Linked DNA regions of Cupriavidus necator. The main gene of each other region encodes a partner of the protein of the gene in region 4 in a complex. Links are inferred from orthologs where the notes say so. Each region holds a gene or a part of one and is shown on either strand. Other genes may lie near its edges.

Region 1 (4,137 bases), 2.6 Mb from region 4 along the record:
CGCATCAACGACGAAAAAATGTCCAAGTCGCTTGGCAATTTCTTCACCATCCGCGAGGTCCTGAAGTCGTACGACGCCGAGGTCGTGCGCTTCTTCATCCTGCGCGCGCACTACCGCAGCCCGCTGAACTACAGCGACGCGCACCTGGACGATGCGCGTCACGCCCTGACACGCCTGTACACGGCGCTCAAGGACAGCCAGCCGGGCGGCTGCGCGGTGGACTGGGACGAGCCGCACGCCAGGCGCTTTGCCGAGGCCATGGGCGACGACTTCAACACGCCGATTGCGATGTCGGTACTGTTCGATCTGGCCAGCGAGATCAACCGCACCGGCTCGACCGCGGCTGCGCGCCAGCTCAAGGGGCTGGCAGGCACGCTGGGCCTGCTCGAGCGCGATCCGCATACCTTCCTGCAAGGCGGCAGGTCCGACGACGGCATCTCGCCGGAACAGATCGAGACCCTGATCGCCGCGCGCAAGACCGCCAAGGTGGAGCGCAACTTTGCCGAAGCGGACCGCATCCGTGCGCAACTGCTGGAAGCTGGCATCGTGCTGGAAGACAAGCCGGGCGGTGCCACCGAGTGGAGGCGTGCTTGAACGCTGCCGCGCGCAAGCCCGCCATCGCCACGCCTCCCGCCACGAGGGGCCGGGTGAAGGCGGCCGGTCCGCGCCCGGGCAAGGCTGGCGCCAAGGAGGCGCCGCTGCCTGACGGCAAGGACACGGCCAGGGACACGCGCAACGCCAAGGCCGTGCTGCCCGAAGCGGATGCGGTGCCGCTGCCGGTCGAAACCGTCATCGACGCGGTGCGCCCCGCCTACTGGGACGAGGCCTGCGCCGACCTGATGAAGCGCGACCGCATCCTGCGCAAGATGATCCCGACCTACGGCCCGGCGCACCTGGTGTCGCGCGGGGATCCGTTCGTCACGCTGGCGCGCGCGGTGGTGGGCCAGCAGATCTCGGTCAAGGCGGCACAGTCGGTGTGGGAGCGGCTGCATGCCCTGTGCCCCAGGCTGACCCCGGCACAGTTCCTGCGCGCCGGTCCCGAGAAGCTGGCCGGTTGCGGCCTGTCGAAGCGCAAGGGGGAATACCTGGTCGACCTGGCCGACCATTTCAAGGCGGGCACGGTGCATGTCGGCGAATGGGCGCAGATGGACGACGAAGCGGTAATTGCGGAGCTGACGCAGATACGCGGCATCGGCCGCTGGACCGCCGAGATGTTCCTGATGTTCAACCTGATGCGGCCCAACGTGCTGCCCCTTGATGACATCGGCCTGATCAACGCGATCTCCGCCAATTACTTCAGCGGCGAGCCGGTCACGCGCAGCGAGGCGCGCGAGGTGGCGGCCAACTGGGAGCCCTGGCGAACCGTGGCCACGTGGTATATGTGGCGCAGTCTTGACCCGCTCCCAGTGACGTATTAGGCATTGCAGCAAGAAAATTTAGTGGCAGGTGCAGTCCGGGCTATCTGGCAGGCGCTAAGATAGCGACCAAATTCCGGTAGAATGCGCCCCTTCACAGACAGGTACGTGTGATTTTATGAAAACCACCTTCCTGGATTTTGAGCAGCCCATTGCCGAACTCGAGGCAAAGATCGAAGAACTGCGCTTTGTGCAGGACGATTCGGCTGTTGATATTTCCGAAGAGATTTCGCGGCTGGCTGGCAAGAGCCAGCAGCTGACCAAAGACATCTACGCCAACCTGACCCCGTGGCAGGTTGCGCAAATCGCCCGCCACCCCCAGCGTCCCTATACGCTGGACTACGTGCGCGAGATCTTTACCGATTTCCACGAGCTGCACGGCGACCGCACCTTTGCCGACGATCTTTCGATCATCGGCGGCCTGGCGCGCTTCAACGGCCAGGCGTGCATGGTCATCGGCCACCAGAAGGGCCGTGATACGAAAGAGCGCGCCATGCGCAATTTCGGCATGCCCAAGCCCGAGGGCTACCGCAAGGCCAAGCGCCTGATGGAGCTGGCGGACAAGTTCGGCCTGCCGATCTTCACCTTCGTCGACACCCCGGGCGCATTCCCCGGCATCGACGCCGAAGAGCGCGGCCAGTCCGAAGCCATCGGCCACAACCTGTACGTGATGGCCGGCCTGAAGGTGCCCCTGATCGCCACCATCATCGGTGAAGGCGGTTCGGGCGGCGCGCTGGCGATTGCCGTGGGCGACGTGGTGCAGATGCTGCAGTTCGCCACCTACGCGGTGATCTCGCCGGAAGGCTGTGCCTCGATCCTGTGGAAGACCGCCGAGAAGGCACCGGAAGCCGCCGAGGCGCTGGGCCTGACCGCGCACCGCCTGAAGGCGCTGGGCCTGATCGACAAGATCGTGAGCGAGCCGCTGGGCGGCGCGCACCGTGACTACAAGGGCATGGCGGCGATGCTCAAGCGCTCGCTGGCCGAGTCGCTGCGCCAGTTCCAGGGCATGAGCGTGAAGGAGCTGCAGGCCCGCCGCTACGAGCGCCTGCTCGCCTATGGCAAGTTCAAGGAAACCGGCACCCAGGACTGACCCGTCCGCCCGGCTGACCGACAAGGTCGCACAGGCCCTCCAGGCCGGTGCGGCCTTTGTTGTTTCTGGCGGCGGCACGGGCGCGGCGACGATCGCGGTGGCCCTGTCGGGCGGGCGCGATTCGGTCGCGCTGCTGCATGCCGCCCGTGCGGCCGCGGCGGAGTGGGGCGTTGGCGCGCGCGTGGTGGCGCTGCATGTCCACCACGGCCTGCAGGCGGATGCGGACGACTGGGACCGCTTCTGCGCCGCGCTGTGCGCGCAGTGGCAGGTCGGCTATTTCGTGCGGCGGGTGTCGGTGCAGCCCGAAGTGGGCGAGGGCGTGGAAGCGGCCGCGCGCCGCGCGCGCTACGCCGCGCTGGCGGCGATGTGCGCCGATAGTGGCGCGCGCCTGCTGCTGTTTGCCCACCACCAGGACGACCAGGTCGAGACCGTGCTGCTGCGGCTGTTCCGCGGCGCCGGCGTGGCCGGCATGGCCGGCATGCCAGGGCTGCGCCCGCTCGACGAGCGCAGCGGCGTGACGCTGCTGCGCCCCTGGCTGGATGTGGCCCGCGCCGAGATCGAGGCCTACTGCGCGGCCAACGCGCTGCAATGGGTCGACGACCCGTCCAATGCCGATGAGCGCTATGCGCGCAATGCCTTGCGCGCGCACCTGCCGGCGCTGGTCGCGGCCTTTCCGGCGTTGTCGGCCAACGTGGTGCAGGCGGCAGCGCATTTCGCCCAGGCAGGCGCACTGATCGATGAACTGGCAGCCGCCTCGCTGGCGGCGCTGGCACGCCCCGGCCGCGATGCCGACACGCTTGCCGAACTCGACCTGGCAGGGCTGCGCGCCTTGCCCGTGGCACATGCCGATGCCGTGCTGCGCTTCTGGCTGCGCGACCTCGGCGTGCGCGCGCCGTCCACCGCCAGGCTGGCGGCGATGCGCGAGCAACTGGTCGCCCACGCTGGCGGCGAGCCCGCGATCGCGCATGAAGGGCTGGTCCTGCGCCGCTTCCGCGACCGCGTGCTGGCCTGCACGCCGCCACCGATTGCCGCGCCGGCACCCGTGATGCTGGACTGGCGCGGCGAGGCCCGTATCGTCGTGCCCGGCTGGCGCGGCGAACTCCATTTCTTCCGCGATGACACCTTCGGCGTGCCCGAAGCGGCGCTGCGCCAGCCCTTGCGCCTGGCCGCCCGCAGTGGCGGCGAGCGTATCGTGCTGCGCCCGGGCGGTCCGGCCCGGGCCCTGAAGCAAGCCTGCCAGGAAGCCGGCATCCCGGCCTGGCGCCGCGCCTGGCTGCCGCTGCTGTGGTCTGGCGATACCCTGGTGCTGGCCGCCGGCCTCGGCATGCACCGCCGCTGGCCGGACGCCCCGGCGGCGCCGCGCTGGCGCGTCGAGTGGCATCCGCGGCCGCCGGCAGTGGCGATGCCGCCGCACTGAAGCGGTCGGATCGCCGTCGGCATCACTTCCGATCTGCAGCCGAATCCCGCTCCCGCCTTGCCTGACTGGGCTTGTTCGTGTATTTTCAAGGGCTTTGCATAATCGCTGGCGTCGACAAGAAGATGGCTCTCATCGTTCACAAATACGGCGGCACTTCGATGGGTTCCACGGAACGCATCAAGAATGTCGCCAAGCGCGTGGCCAAATGGCACCGC
Region 2 (3,755 bases), 610 kb from region 4 along the record:
GTTCACGCGGCATTCGATCGCGTGGCCACGGAACTGCACGTCCTTCTGGCGCAAGCGCAGCTTCTCGCCGAAGGCGATGCGGATCTGCTCCTGGACGATGTCGATGCCGGTGATCATCTCGGTGACCGGGTGCTCGACCTGCACGCGCGTGTTCATCTCGATGAAGTAGAACTCGTTGTTCTCGTACAGGAACTCGAACGTGCCGGCGCCGCGGTAGCCCATCTTCTTGCAGGCCTCGGCGCAGCGGTCGCCGATGCGCTCGATCAGGCGGCGCGGAATGTGCGGTGCGGGAGCTTCCTCGATCACCTTCTGGTGGCGGCGCTGCATCGAGCAGTCGCGCTCGCCCAGCCAGATCGCCTGGCGGTGCTGGTCGGCGAGGATCTGGATTTCCACATGGCGCGGGTTCTCAAGGAACTTCTCCATGTAGACCTCGGGATTGCCGAAGGCGCGGCCGGCTTCTTCACGCGTCATGTTGACGGCGTTGATCAGCGCGGCTTCCGTGTGCACCACGCGCATGCCGCGGCCACCGCCGCCGCCGGCGGCCTTGATGATCACCGGGTAGCCCACGCGGCGCGCGGTGGCCAGGATTTCCTTGGGGTCGTCGGGCAGGGCGCCGTCCGAGCCGGGCACGCACGGCACGCCGGCCTTGATCATGGCTTGCTTGGCCGACACCTTGTCGCCCATCAGGCGGATGCTGTCGGCGGTCGGGCCGATAAAGACAAAGCCGGATTTCTCCACGCGCTCGGCAAAATCGGCGTTCTCGGACAGGAAGCCGTAGCCGGGGTGGATGGCCTGCGCGTCGGTCACTTCGGCGGCCGAGATGATGGCCGGCATGTTCAGGTACGACAGCGGCGACGGGGCCGGGCCGATGCAGACGGCTTCGTCTGCCAGGCGTACATACTTGGCCTCTTTGTCGGCCTCGGAGTACACCACGACTGTCTTGATGCCCAGTTCGCGGCAGGCGCGCTGGATGCGAAGAGCGATTTCGCCGCGGTTCGCGATCAGAATTTTTTCAAACATGGTCTCTCTCTGCGAGAACAGTAGCGGTCCCGCTGCGCGCCGCAATGGCACGCCGGGCGCGCGGCCCGGGGGCTGTCGCCGCCGCGGCCGCCATACTGCGCGGAACTGCATGGAACTGCACGGAACGGGCCGCGAAGCCCACAACGTCCCTGGCGCCAAACAACGCCATTGCATGCCGCGCGGGCGCTGCTGCGGGGGCCACTTGCGTGGCCGGTGGCAGCGTGCGGCGTGGCATGCCGGTCAGGATCAGCCGATCACGAACAGCGGCTGGCCGTATTCGACGGCCTGGCCGTTCTCGACCAGGATTTCCTTGATGACGCCGGCCTTGTCGCACTCGATTTCGTTGAGCAGCTTCATGGCTTCGATGATGCAGACGGTCTGGCCTTCCTTGACCGAGTCGCCGACGTTGACGAACGGCGCGGCACCCGGCGACGGCGCGCGGTAGAACGTGCCCACCATCGGCGAGGTCACCACGTGGCCGGCGGGCAGCTGGGCGGCGGCGGGCTCTGCAGCCGGAGCCACGGCACCGGCGGCCGGTGCGGCGGCCGCGGCGGGCGGCAGCGCCTGCATCTGCGGCATGGCCATCGGCGCGGCGACGATTTGCGGCGGTTGCTTGACGATGCGTACCTTGCCGTCGCCTTCGGTGACTTCCAGCTCGGAGATGCCGGATTCGGCCACCAGGTCGATAAGCGTCTTCAGCTTGCGCAGGTCCATCTTTTTATCCTCCTGAATCGGGTTATCCGGCCGCGCTGCCCGGGACGGGCCGCGGCGGAAGAATCGTGTTGCCGGCCACCGGAAATCCGCGCCCGCCGTGCCGAGGCACGCCAACGGGCGCAGGCCGCCGGGCGGCGCGCGCAGGTTGTTGAAAAAATCTTGGGAGTTCAGCTCCCCGAACTCTCGGGTGGCGGCTGCTCCTGGCCCAGCACATAGTCCAGCGCCAGCAGGTAACCCTGCCAGCCAAGCCCGCAGATCACTCCGACCGCCACGTCGGAGAAATAGGAGTGGTGGCGAAAGCTTTCGCGCCGGTGCACGTTGGACAGGTGCACCTCGACGAACGGGATCGCCACGCCGGCGAGGGCATCGCGCAGTGCCACGCTGGTATGCGTGTAGGCAGCCGGGTTGATGATGATGAACTCGACCCCTTCCGCGCGTGCGGCGTGGATGCGGTCGACCAGTGCCCCCTCATGGTTGGACTGGAACGTATCCAGCGAAACGCCGGCTTTTGCCGCGCGTTCGGCCAGGGCCGCGTCGATGTCGGCAAGCGTCGTGTGCCCGTAGGTTTCCGGCTCGCGCGTGCCCAGCAGGTTCAGGTTCGGCCCATGCAGGACCAGCACCTTGCGGTAGCGGGCTGAGCGACGGATAGAGCGGGTTGCAGTCACGGCGGCTCGACCAGATCAACGAAATTGCGCGGAGATTACCGTAGCTTAGAGGGATTTGTCTAGCGCGCGATACAAGGCTTGGCGACCTTGCGCGGCGCTTTGGCGGCCCTTTAAGCACTTTCCGGCAGTTTTGGCGCCCCCGGGAAACAAATCGCTGAAGAAAAACGAAATTCAGCGAATTTGGCGGAAGAATAGCTCAGGCTCGTGGCAGCACTGCCCGCAGTTCCTCGGCCGTCACCCGTCCCATCTTGCGGTACTTGACCGATCCGTCCGGGTTGATCACCACCGTGTAGGGCAGGCCGCCGGCGCTGTTGCCGAAGTTGCGCGACAGCTCGGTGCCGGCAAAACCGGCCACGGCGAGCGGGTAGGCCACCGGGACCTTGGTGGTGAACTGCTGGATATTGGCGGCTGAATCGATGCCGATGCCGACAAACTCCACCTGGCGGTCCTTGTATTCCTCATGCAGCGCGGTCAGCTCCGGCATTTCCTCGACACACGGCCCGCACCAGGGCGCCCAGAAGTTGATCACCACGGTCTTGCCGCGCAGCTTGCCCAGGTCCAGGTCGGCGCCGGCGGCGTCGGGCAGGCGTGTCTGGAAGAAGGTTTCCACCGCCTGGTCGCTGGCGGGCTTGGGCGAGAACACGAAATGGCCGGCCAGTGCGCCAGCGGCGCAGGCAACCACGGCCACGGCGATCCACAGCCAGAGGCGGGAGCGGCGGGCGGGCGAGGAAACGGTTTCAGTCATGGGATGGCTTGGACCAGTGAAGTGGGGCGGGCCGTCAGGCCGGGTCGGCATCGCCGGGCGCGTCCACCAGCGCCCGTACCGCCTGCAGGTCGGCGCGGGCCGGGCGCCCCGAGGCGTCGGCACGCACGGCGCCGCGTTCGTCGACGGCATCATACAGTGCAATATGAATGCCGACTGGGGCACCCAGTTCCGCGCGCACCTCGCCGGCGAGGAGCCGCGCCTCGCGGCGGTCGGGCCACTGGCCCTTCCACAGGAAGCTGAGGGTCTCGACCTCGCCGCGGCCGCCGAAATGCCGGCTCTCGCTGGTCTCGAAGTCCACGCCGGCGTTGATCAGGTACAGTGCCGCGTCCTTGGCGCTGTCGCAGAAGCACTGCAGATAGATATCGGAGTGCTCGGTGGCGGTGCCGTTGAGCACGGCGCCGACCAGGTAAGGCCGGAACGGCGCCAGGTCTTCCATGGCCAGCACCGCCAGCCGGCGCAGCAGTGCCAGCACGCGGGGCTGGCTGTCGGCGTGGAACAGCGCCTGGTAGGCGCGCACTTCGGCTTCGACCTGTTCGTTGTCGGGCAGCCATTCGCCGGGCACGCGCTGCTCGCCCAGCACCTGGCGGGTG
Region 3 (2,986 bases), 610 kb from region 4 along the record:
GCACCAGCCGTCCGCCGGCGCGCACGCGCGCGCTCAGCATGGCGGCCATCAGCTTGAGCGGATTGGACAGGATGTTGGCGACCACCAGGTCATAGCTGGCCTCGGACACCGATTCGGGCAGCGCGAACGAGGCTTCCACGCGGTTGCGCTCGGCGTTGTAGCGCGACGCTTCCACCGCGTTGGGATCGATGTCGATGCCGACGGTATCGCCGGCGCCCAGCTTGCGTGCCACGATGGCCAGGATGCCGGAGCCGCAGCCGTAGTCGAGCACGGTTTCGCCCGGCTTCAGGTTCTGCTCCAGCCACTGCATGCACAGCCGCGTGGTGGGATGGCTGCCGGTGCCAAAGGCCAGGCCGGGGTCCAGTTCCAGCACCACGGCATCGGGCTCGGGTGCATCGTGCCACGACGGCACCACCCAGATGCGCTCGCCGATGCGGATCGGCTCGAACTGGGATTGCGTCAGCCGCACCCAGTCCTGGTCCTCGACCGCGCGCAGCTGGTAGGCCGGCACCGGGTCGATGCCGAGCTGGTTGGCGGCTGCCGCCACCACCACGGCCGGATCGGCATCGTCGCCGAACAGCGCCACCACGCGCGAGCGGTTCCACGCGAGTTGCTTCGGTTCCAGCCCGGGCTCGCCAAAGAGCGGCTGCTCGTCGGGCGTGTCGGCATCGGCGTCTTCCACCGAGACCGACAGCGCGCCGAGGTCGAACAGGGCATCAGACCAGGCTTCGGCCTGGTCCTGCGCCACTTCGATCACACATTCCTGAAATGCCACGGGCTTCCTTGCTTGCTGCTTGTGTATTGCGGATAACGTTGCGTTGCGTCAGGCCTTCGCGCGCTCCGCCAGGCGATGCTCGAGATAGTGGATGCTGGTGCCGCCTTCAACGAAGTTGGCGTCCATCATCAGCTCGCGGTGCAGCGGCACGTTGGTCTGGATCCCGTCCACCACCATTTCCGACAGCGCGATGCGCATGCGGGCAATGGCCTGCTCGCGCGTGGCGCCGTAAGTGATGATCTTGCCGATCATCGAATCGTAGTTGGGCGGGACGAAGTAACCATCATACGCGTGCGAGTCGACCCGCACACCCGGGCCGCCGGGCATGTGCCAGGCGGTGATGCGGCCCGGCGACGGCGTGAACTTGAACGGATCCTCGGCGTTCACGCGGCATTCGATCGCGTGGCCACGGAACTGCACGTCCTTCTGGCGCAAGCGCAGCTTCTCGCCGAAGGCGATGCGGATCTGCTCCTGGACGATGTCGATGCCGGTGATCATCTCGGTGACCGGGTGCTCGACCTGCACGCGCGTGTTCATCTCGATGAAGTAGAACTCGTTGTTCTCGTACAGGAACTCGAACGTGCCGGCGCCGCGGTAGCCCATCTTCTTGCAGGCCTCGGCGCAGCGGTCGCCGATGCGCTCGATCAGGCGGCGCGGAATGTGCGGTGCGGGAGCTTCCTCGATCACCTTCTGGTGGCGGCGCTGCATCGAGCAGTCGCGCTCGCCCAGCCAGATCGCCTGGCGGTGCTGGTCGGCGAGGATCTGGATTTCCACATGGCGCGGGTTCTCAAGGAACTTCTCCATGTAGACCTCGGGATTGCCGAAGGCGCGGCCGGCTTCTTCACGCGTCATGTTGACGGCGTTGATCAGCGCGGCTTCCGTGTGCACCACGCGCATGCCGCGGCCACCGCCGCCGCCGGCGGCCTTGATGATCACCGGGTAGCCCACGCGGCGCGCGGTGGCCAGGATTTCCTTGGGGTCGTCGGGCAGGGCGCCGTCCGAGCCGGGCACGCACGGCACGCCGGCCTTGATCATGGCTTGCTTGGCCGACACCTTGTCGCCCATCAGGCGGATGCTGTCGGCGGTCGGGCCGATAAAGACAAAGCCGGATTTCTCCACGCGCTCGGCAAAATCGGCGTTCTCGGACAGGAAGCCGTAGCCGGGGTGGATGGCCTGCGCGTCGGTCACTTCGGCGGCCGAGATGATGGCCGGCATGTTCAGGTACGACAGCGGCGACGGGGCCGGGCCGATGCAGACGGCTTCGTCTGCCAGGCGTACATACTTGGCCTCTTTGTCGGCCTCGGAGTACACCACGACTGTCTTGATGCCCAGTTCGCGGCAGGCGCGCTGGATGCGAAGAGCGATTTCGCCGCGGTTCGCGATCAGAATTTTTTCAAACATGGTCTCTCTCTGCGAGAACAGTAGCGGTCCCGCTGCGCGCCGCAATGGCACGCCGGGCGCGCGGCCCGGGGGCTGTCGCCGCCGCGGCCGCCATACTGCGCGGAACTGCATGGAACTGCACGGAACGGGCCGCGAAGCCCACAACGTCCCTGGCGCCAAACAACGCCATTGCATGCCGCGCGGGCGCTGCTGCGGGGGCCACTTGCGTGGCCGGTGGCAGCGTGCGGCGTGGCATGCCGGTCAGGATCAGCCGATCACGAACAGCGGCTGGCCGTATTCGACGGCCTGGCCGTTCTCGACCAGGATTTCCTTGATGACGCCGGCCTTGTCGCACTCGATTTCGTTGAGCAGCTTCATGGCTTCGATGATGCAGACGGTCTGGCCTTCCTTGACCGAGTCGCCGACGTTGACGAACGGCGCGGCACCCGGCGACGGCGCGCGGTAGAACGTGCCCACCATCGGCGAGGTCACCACGTGGCCGGCGGGCAGCTGGGCGGCGGCGGGCTCTGCAGCCGGAGCCACGGCACCGGCGGCCGGTGCGGCGGCCGCGGCGGGCGGCAGCGCCTGCATCTGCGGCATGGCCATCGGCGCGGCGACGATTTGCGGCGGTTGCTTGACGATGCGTACCTTGCCGTCGCCTTCGGTGACTTCCAGCTCGGAGATGCCGGATTCGGCCACCAGGTCGATAAGCGTCTTCAGCTTGCGCAGGTCCATCTTTTTATCCTCCTGAATCGGGTTATCCGGCCGCGCTGCCCGGGACGGGCCGCGGCGGAAGAATCGTGTTGCCGGCCACCGGAAATCCGCGCCCGC
Region 4 (4,251 bases):
GGCCTGGCAGCACCTGGAAGCGGCCCGGCAGCTCGACAAAAGCCAGGCCGTTGCGCACTTCCTGTGCGCTGACCGGCAGGCGCGGGCGCATGGCCTGCAGCGCGGCCAGCGCCGCCGCCGCGTTGAGCAGCTGGTTGGCGCCGCGCAGCGCCGGGTAGCCCAGGCCGTTAAGCTTGCGCCCGCCGCCGCTCCAGTCCCATTGCTGGCGCTCCTGGCCCTTGGCGGCGTGGAAATGGTAGTCGCGCCCCACCAGCCACAACTCGGCGCCGACGGCCTCGGCGTGCGCCACCAGCGACTTGGGCGGCATCGGGTCGCCGCAGATCGCGGGCACGCCCGGGCGGAAGATGCCGGCCTTCTCGAAGCCGATCTCCTCGCGCGTATGGCCCAGGTACTGGGTATGGTCGATATCGACGCTGGTGACGATGGCGCAGTCGGTATCGATCACGTTGACCGCGTCCAGGCGCCCGCCCAGGCCCACTTCCAGGATGATCGCGTCCAGCCCGGCCGCGGCGAAGGCATGAATGATCGCCAGCGTGGTGAACTCGAAGTAGGTCAGGCTGACCGGGTCGGCAAAGCTGTTGCGCGCGCGCTCGACCGCCTCGAAATGCGGCAGCAGCTGCGCATCGGTGGCGATCTCGCCATTGATGCGGGCGCGCTCGTTGAACGAGATCAGGTGCGGCGAGGTATGGCAGCCCACCTTGTAGCCGGCCTCCAGCAGGATGCGCTCGAGCATCGCGCAGGTAGAGCCCTTGCCGTTGGTGCCGCCCACCGTGAACACCACGGCGTCGATGCGCAGCCCGAGGGCCTCCTTCACGCGCGTGATGCGCGCCAGGCCCATGTCGATGCCCACGGGATGGGCGGTTTCGAGATGGGCAAGCCATTCGGGGAGCGTATGGAAGACAGGCATGTGGGGTGCGAGGAAAAGCTGTTGCTACCAGATTTGGCCAGCCAGCGGCAAAGTCAAGGCCGGGCTTGCACCCGGCCCGACATAGCCACCGGGGCGGCCAGGAAAAGCGAAAGGCGCGTCAACCACCCGCGCCCTTGATCTGCCATGCAGACGTTGTTATGCCACCGCGTCGGCCGGCTGCTTCTGCAGCAGCGCCAGCAGCTGCGCCAGTTCCGCGCGCATCTTGCGGCGGTCGACGATCATGTCGATAGCGCCCTTCTGGATCAGGAACTCCGAGCGCTGGAAGCCTTCAGGCAGCTTCTCGCGCACGGTCTGCTCGATCACGCGCGGGCCGGCAAAGCCGATCAGCGCCTTGGGCTCGGCGATCACCACGTCGCCCAGGAAGGCGAAGCTGGCCGACACGCCGCCCATGGTCGGGTCGGTCAGCACGCTGATGAACGGCAGCTTGGCCGCGCTCAGCTGGTTCAGCATCGAGGTGGTCTTGGCCATCTGCAGCAGCGACAGCAGGCTTTCCTGCATGCGCGCGCCGCCGGTGGCGGTAAAGCAGATGAACGGCACCTTCTGCTCCAGCGCAGCCTGCGCGCCGCGCACGAAGCGCTCACCCACCACCGAGCCCATCGAACCGCCCATGAACTCGAACTCGAAGCAGCTGACCACCACCGGGATGGTGTGGATGGCACCGCCCATCACCACCATGGCATCGGTCTCGCCGGTGTCATCCATGGCGGCCTTGATGCGGTCCGGGTACTTCTTGGAATCCTTGAACTTGAGGGCGTCGACCGGCACGATCTCCTGGCCGATCTCATAGCGGCCTTCGGCGTCCAGCAGCCCGTCCAGGCGTGCCCGCGCGCTGATGCGCATATGGTGGTCGCACTTGGGGCAGACGTGCAGGTTGGCCTCGACGTCGGTCCGGTACAGGGTGGACTCGCACGACGGGCACTTGACCCACAATCCCTCAGGGATGCCCTTGCGGGTGCTGGGGTCGGTCTGTTGAATCTTGGGGGGCAGGAGTTTATCCAACCAGCTCATGAAAGCTCCTTTCGGATGACTGCGGTCCGCCGGCAAGCCCGGTGTCGGGACGCCTGTTGGCAGATGGCAGGGAATCAACCCGCGAATTTACCATGCCGGCCCGGTGACCTCGAAGCGCAACGCGCGATTTGCGCACATTGAAGCACTTAAAAATGATCATCAGGCCGACATTAGATCACTTCAACTATCCAGCGCCTGGCGGATCTCGGCGATAAACGCCTGCAGCGTCGCCACCGCCTGTTCGCGCGGGGTGTCCTCCAGCAGCTGCACCAGGCGGCTGCCGATCACCACGGCATCGGCCACGCTGCCGATCGCGCGCGCGGTCGGCGCGTCGCGGATGCCGAAGCCCACGCCCACCGGCAGGTTTGCATGCTGCTTGATCAGCGGCAGGCGCGCCGCCACGCTGTCCAGGTCGATCGCGGCCGAGCCGGTCACGCCCTTGAGCGACACGTAGTACAGGTAGCCGCTGGCCACGCGCGCCACGGCCTCGATGCGGGCATCGGTCGAAGTCGGCGCCAGCAGGAAGATCGGGTCCATGCCGTTGTCGCGCATCAGCGTGGCGAACGACTCGCACTCCTCGGGCGGATAGTCGACCACCAGCACGCCGTCGACGCCGGCTTCGCGCGCGGCGGCGGCAAAGACCTGCTCGCCCATGCACTCGATCGGATTGGCGTAGCCCATCAGCACCACCGGGGTATCGGCATTGGTCTGGCGGAACTCGCGCACCCACTGCAGCACCTGGGTCAGCGACACGCCCTGCGCCAGCGCGCGCTCGGAGGCGCGCTGGATCACCGGGCCGTCGGCCATCGGGTCGGAGAACGGCACGCCCAGCTCGATCACGTCAGCGCCGCCCGCCACCAGCGCATGTATCAGCGCCACGGTCAGGCCGGGCTCGGGATCGCCGGCGGTGATAAACGGAATCAGGCCCTTCTTCTGCTGCGCGGCCAGCGCCGCGAACGTCTTCTGGATACGGGACATATCAGGGAATCAGGTGAGGCCGCGGCGCCGGCGAGACATCGTCGTTGGCGGCGGCCAGGGTTGGGGTGGCGGCAGGCTCGGCGGCTGCATTCGTGACGGCAAGGGCTGCAGCGGCGGCAGACACGCGATCGCATGCCACCTGCACATACTCCGGGTTGATCTCGAAGCCGGCAAAGCGCCGTCCGTGGCGCAGGCAGGCCACCGCGGTGGTGCCGCTGCCGGCGAACGGATCCAGCACCAGGCCGCCCGGCGGGCAGCTTGACAGCACCATGCGCTCGACGATTTCCAGCGGCTTCTGCGTCGGGTGGTTGGCGCGCTCCGGGTCCTGGCGGTGGATGCGCGAGACGCTCCACAGGTCCTTCGGGTTGTAGCCCACCTCCAGCCACTTCTTGCCTTCGAAACGCGGACGGCTGCGCGCCTTCTTGGTCTCGGGGTCGTAGGGAATGCGGACCGGGTCGAGATCGAAGTAGTAGTCGCGCGCGCGGGCAAAAAAGCCGATGTTGTCGTGCACCGACGAGAACTTGCGCGTGGTGCCGCCCATGCTGGGCACGCGGCGGTCCCAGATGATCTCGTTGATCATGGTCAGGCGCCGCTTGAGCATCACGAACAGCTCGGGCGAATACTGCCAGGTGCAGAACAGGTAGAGCGTTCCCTTGGGCGCGAGCTTGGGCACGACCGCGTTCATCCAGCGCTCGGACCAGTCCAGATACTCCTGGCCCGACAGCAGGTCGGAATCGTTGCCGTAGTCCTTGCCCAGCCCGTAGGGCGGATCGGCGACGATCAGGTCGACCGAGCCGTCCGGCAGGCGGGCAATGCCCTCGAACATGTCTTCCTGGAACAGGCGCAGCTGGGCGGAATCGGGCGCTCCGGACGCATCCGGCGCGCCCGCGCCGCCCACGGCAAGTCCGGTCGGAGGCAGCGCGCGCATCAGAGCTTGAGCCCCGCGCGCTCGGCCACGGTGTGCATGTCCTTGTCGCCGCGGCCGGACAGGTTCACCAGCAGCAGCTTGTCCTTGGGCAGCGTCGGCGCCAGCTTGCAGGCATAGGCGATGGCGTGGCTCGATTCCAGCGCCGGGATGATGCCCTCGATGCGGCAGCAGTCGTGGAAGGCCTTGAGCGCTTCTTCATCCGTGATCGGCACGTACTGCGCGCGACCGCTGTCCTTGAGCCACGCATGCTCGGGGCCCACGCCCGGGTAGTCCAGGCCGGCCGACACCGAATGGGTCTCGATGATCTGGCCGTTGGCGTCCTGCAGCAGGTAGGTGCGGTTGCCGTGCAGCACGCCCGGCGTGCCGCCGGTCAGCGAGGCCGCGTGGCGGCCGGTGTCGAGGCCGTCGC

What was found.
Region 1: the proteins of accD (region 4) and I6H87_RS00890 are in contact, whole or in part, in a solved structure (PDB 8UXZ), measured with the Escherichia coli proteins. The link is inferred for Cupriavidus necator from one-to-one orthologs.
Region 2: the proteins of accD (region 4) and accB are in contact, whole or in part, in a solved structure (PDB 8UXZ), measured with the Escherichia coli proteins. The link is inferred for Cupriavidus necator from one-to-one orthologs.
Region 3: the proteins of accD (region 4) and accC are in contact, whole or in part, in a solved structure (PDB 8UXZ), measured with the Escherichia coli proteins. The link is inferred for Cupriavidus necator from one-to-one orthologs.

Annotation. Positions count from the first base shown.
Region 1 is NZ_CP066018.1:185,558-189,694, reverse strand. The notes cover bases 641-3,519. They hold I6H87_RS00890 (acetyl-CoA carboxylase carboxyltransferase subunit alpha), read left to right. Parts: upstream 641-1,533; coding sequence 1,534-2,505; downstream 2,506-3,519. Other genes in these bases: tilS (tRNA lysidine(34) synthetase TilS), read left to right, coding at 2,471-3,519; I6H87_RS00895 (DNA-3-methyladenine glycosylase family protein), read left to right, coding at 641-1,418. Outside these bases: cysS (cysteine--tRNA ligase), read left to right, coding at 1-594; more of I6H87_RS00895, read left to right, coding at 591-640; more of tilS, read left to right, coding at 3,520-3,922; I6H87_RS00880 (aspartate kinase), read left to right, coding at 4,045-4,137. UniProt on the Escherichia coli protein: Component of the acetyl coenzyme A carboxylase (ACC) complex. First, biotin carboxylase catalyzes the carboxylation of biotin on its carrier protein (BCCP) and then the CO(2) group is transferred by the carboxyltransferase to acetyl-CoA to form malonyl-CoA.
Region 2 is NZ_CP066018.1:2,133,873-2,137,627, forward strand. The notes cover bases 1-2,697. They hold accB (acetyl-CoA carboxylase biotin carboxyl carrier protein), read right to left. Parts: upstream 1,735-2,697; coding sequence 1,267-1,734; downstream 1-1,266. Other genes in these bases: accC (acetyl-CoA carboxylase biotin carboxylase subunit), read right to left, coding at 1-1,020; aroQ (type II 3-dehydroquinate dehydratase), read right to left, coding at 1,902-2,399; I6H87_RS09990 (TlpA family protein disulfide reductase), read right to left, coding at 2,596-2,697. Outside these bases: more of I6H87_RS09990, read right to left, coding at 2,698-3,144; I6H87_RS09995 (hypothetical protein), read right to left, coding at 3,179-3,755. UniProt on the Escherichia coli protein: This protein is a component of the acetyl coenzyme A carboxylase complex; first, biotin carboxylase catalyzes the carboxylation of the carrier protein and then the transcarboxylase transfers the carboxyl group to form malonyl-CoA.
Region 3 is NZ_CP066018.1:2,132,717-2,135,702, forward strand. It holds accC (acetyl-CoA carboxylase biotin carboxylase subunit), read right to left. Parts: upstream 2,177-2,986; coding sequence 824-2,176; downstream 1-823. Other genes in the region: prmA (50S ribosomal protein L11 methyltransferase), read right to left, coding at 1-775; accB (acetyl-CoA carboxylase biotin carboxyl carrier protein), read right to left, coding at 2,423-2,890. UniProt on the Escherichia coli protein: This protein is a component of the acetyl coenzyme A carboxylase complex; first, biotin carboxylase catalyzes the carboxylation of the carrier protein and then the transcarboxylase transfers the carboxyl group to form malonyl-CoA.
Region 4 is NZ_CP066018.1:2,743,770-2,748,020, reverse strand. The notes cover bases 1-2,993. They hold accD (acetyl-CoA carboxylase, carboxyltransferase subunit beta), read right to left. Parts: upstream 1,937-2,993; coding sequence 1,064-1,936; downstream 1-1,063. Other genes in these bases: I6H87_RS12800 (DNA-methyltransferase), read right to left, coding at 2,916-2,993; trpA (tryptophan synthase subunit alpha), read right to left, coding at 2,117-2,914; folC (bifunctional tetrahydrofolate synthase/dihydrofolate synthase), read right to left, coding at 1-907. Also shown: more of I6H87_RS12800, read right to left, coding at 2,994-3,842; trpB (tryptophan synthase subunit beta), read right to left, coding at 3,842-4,251.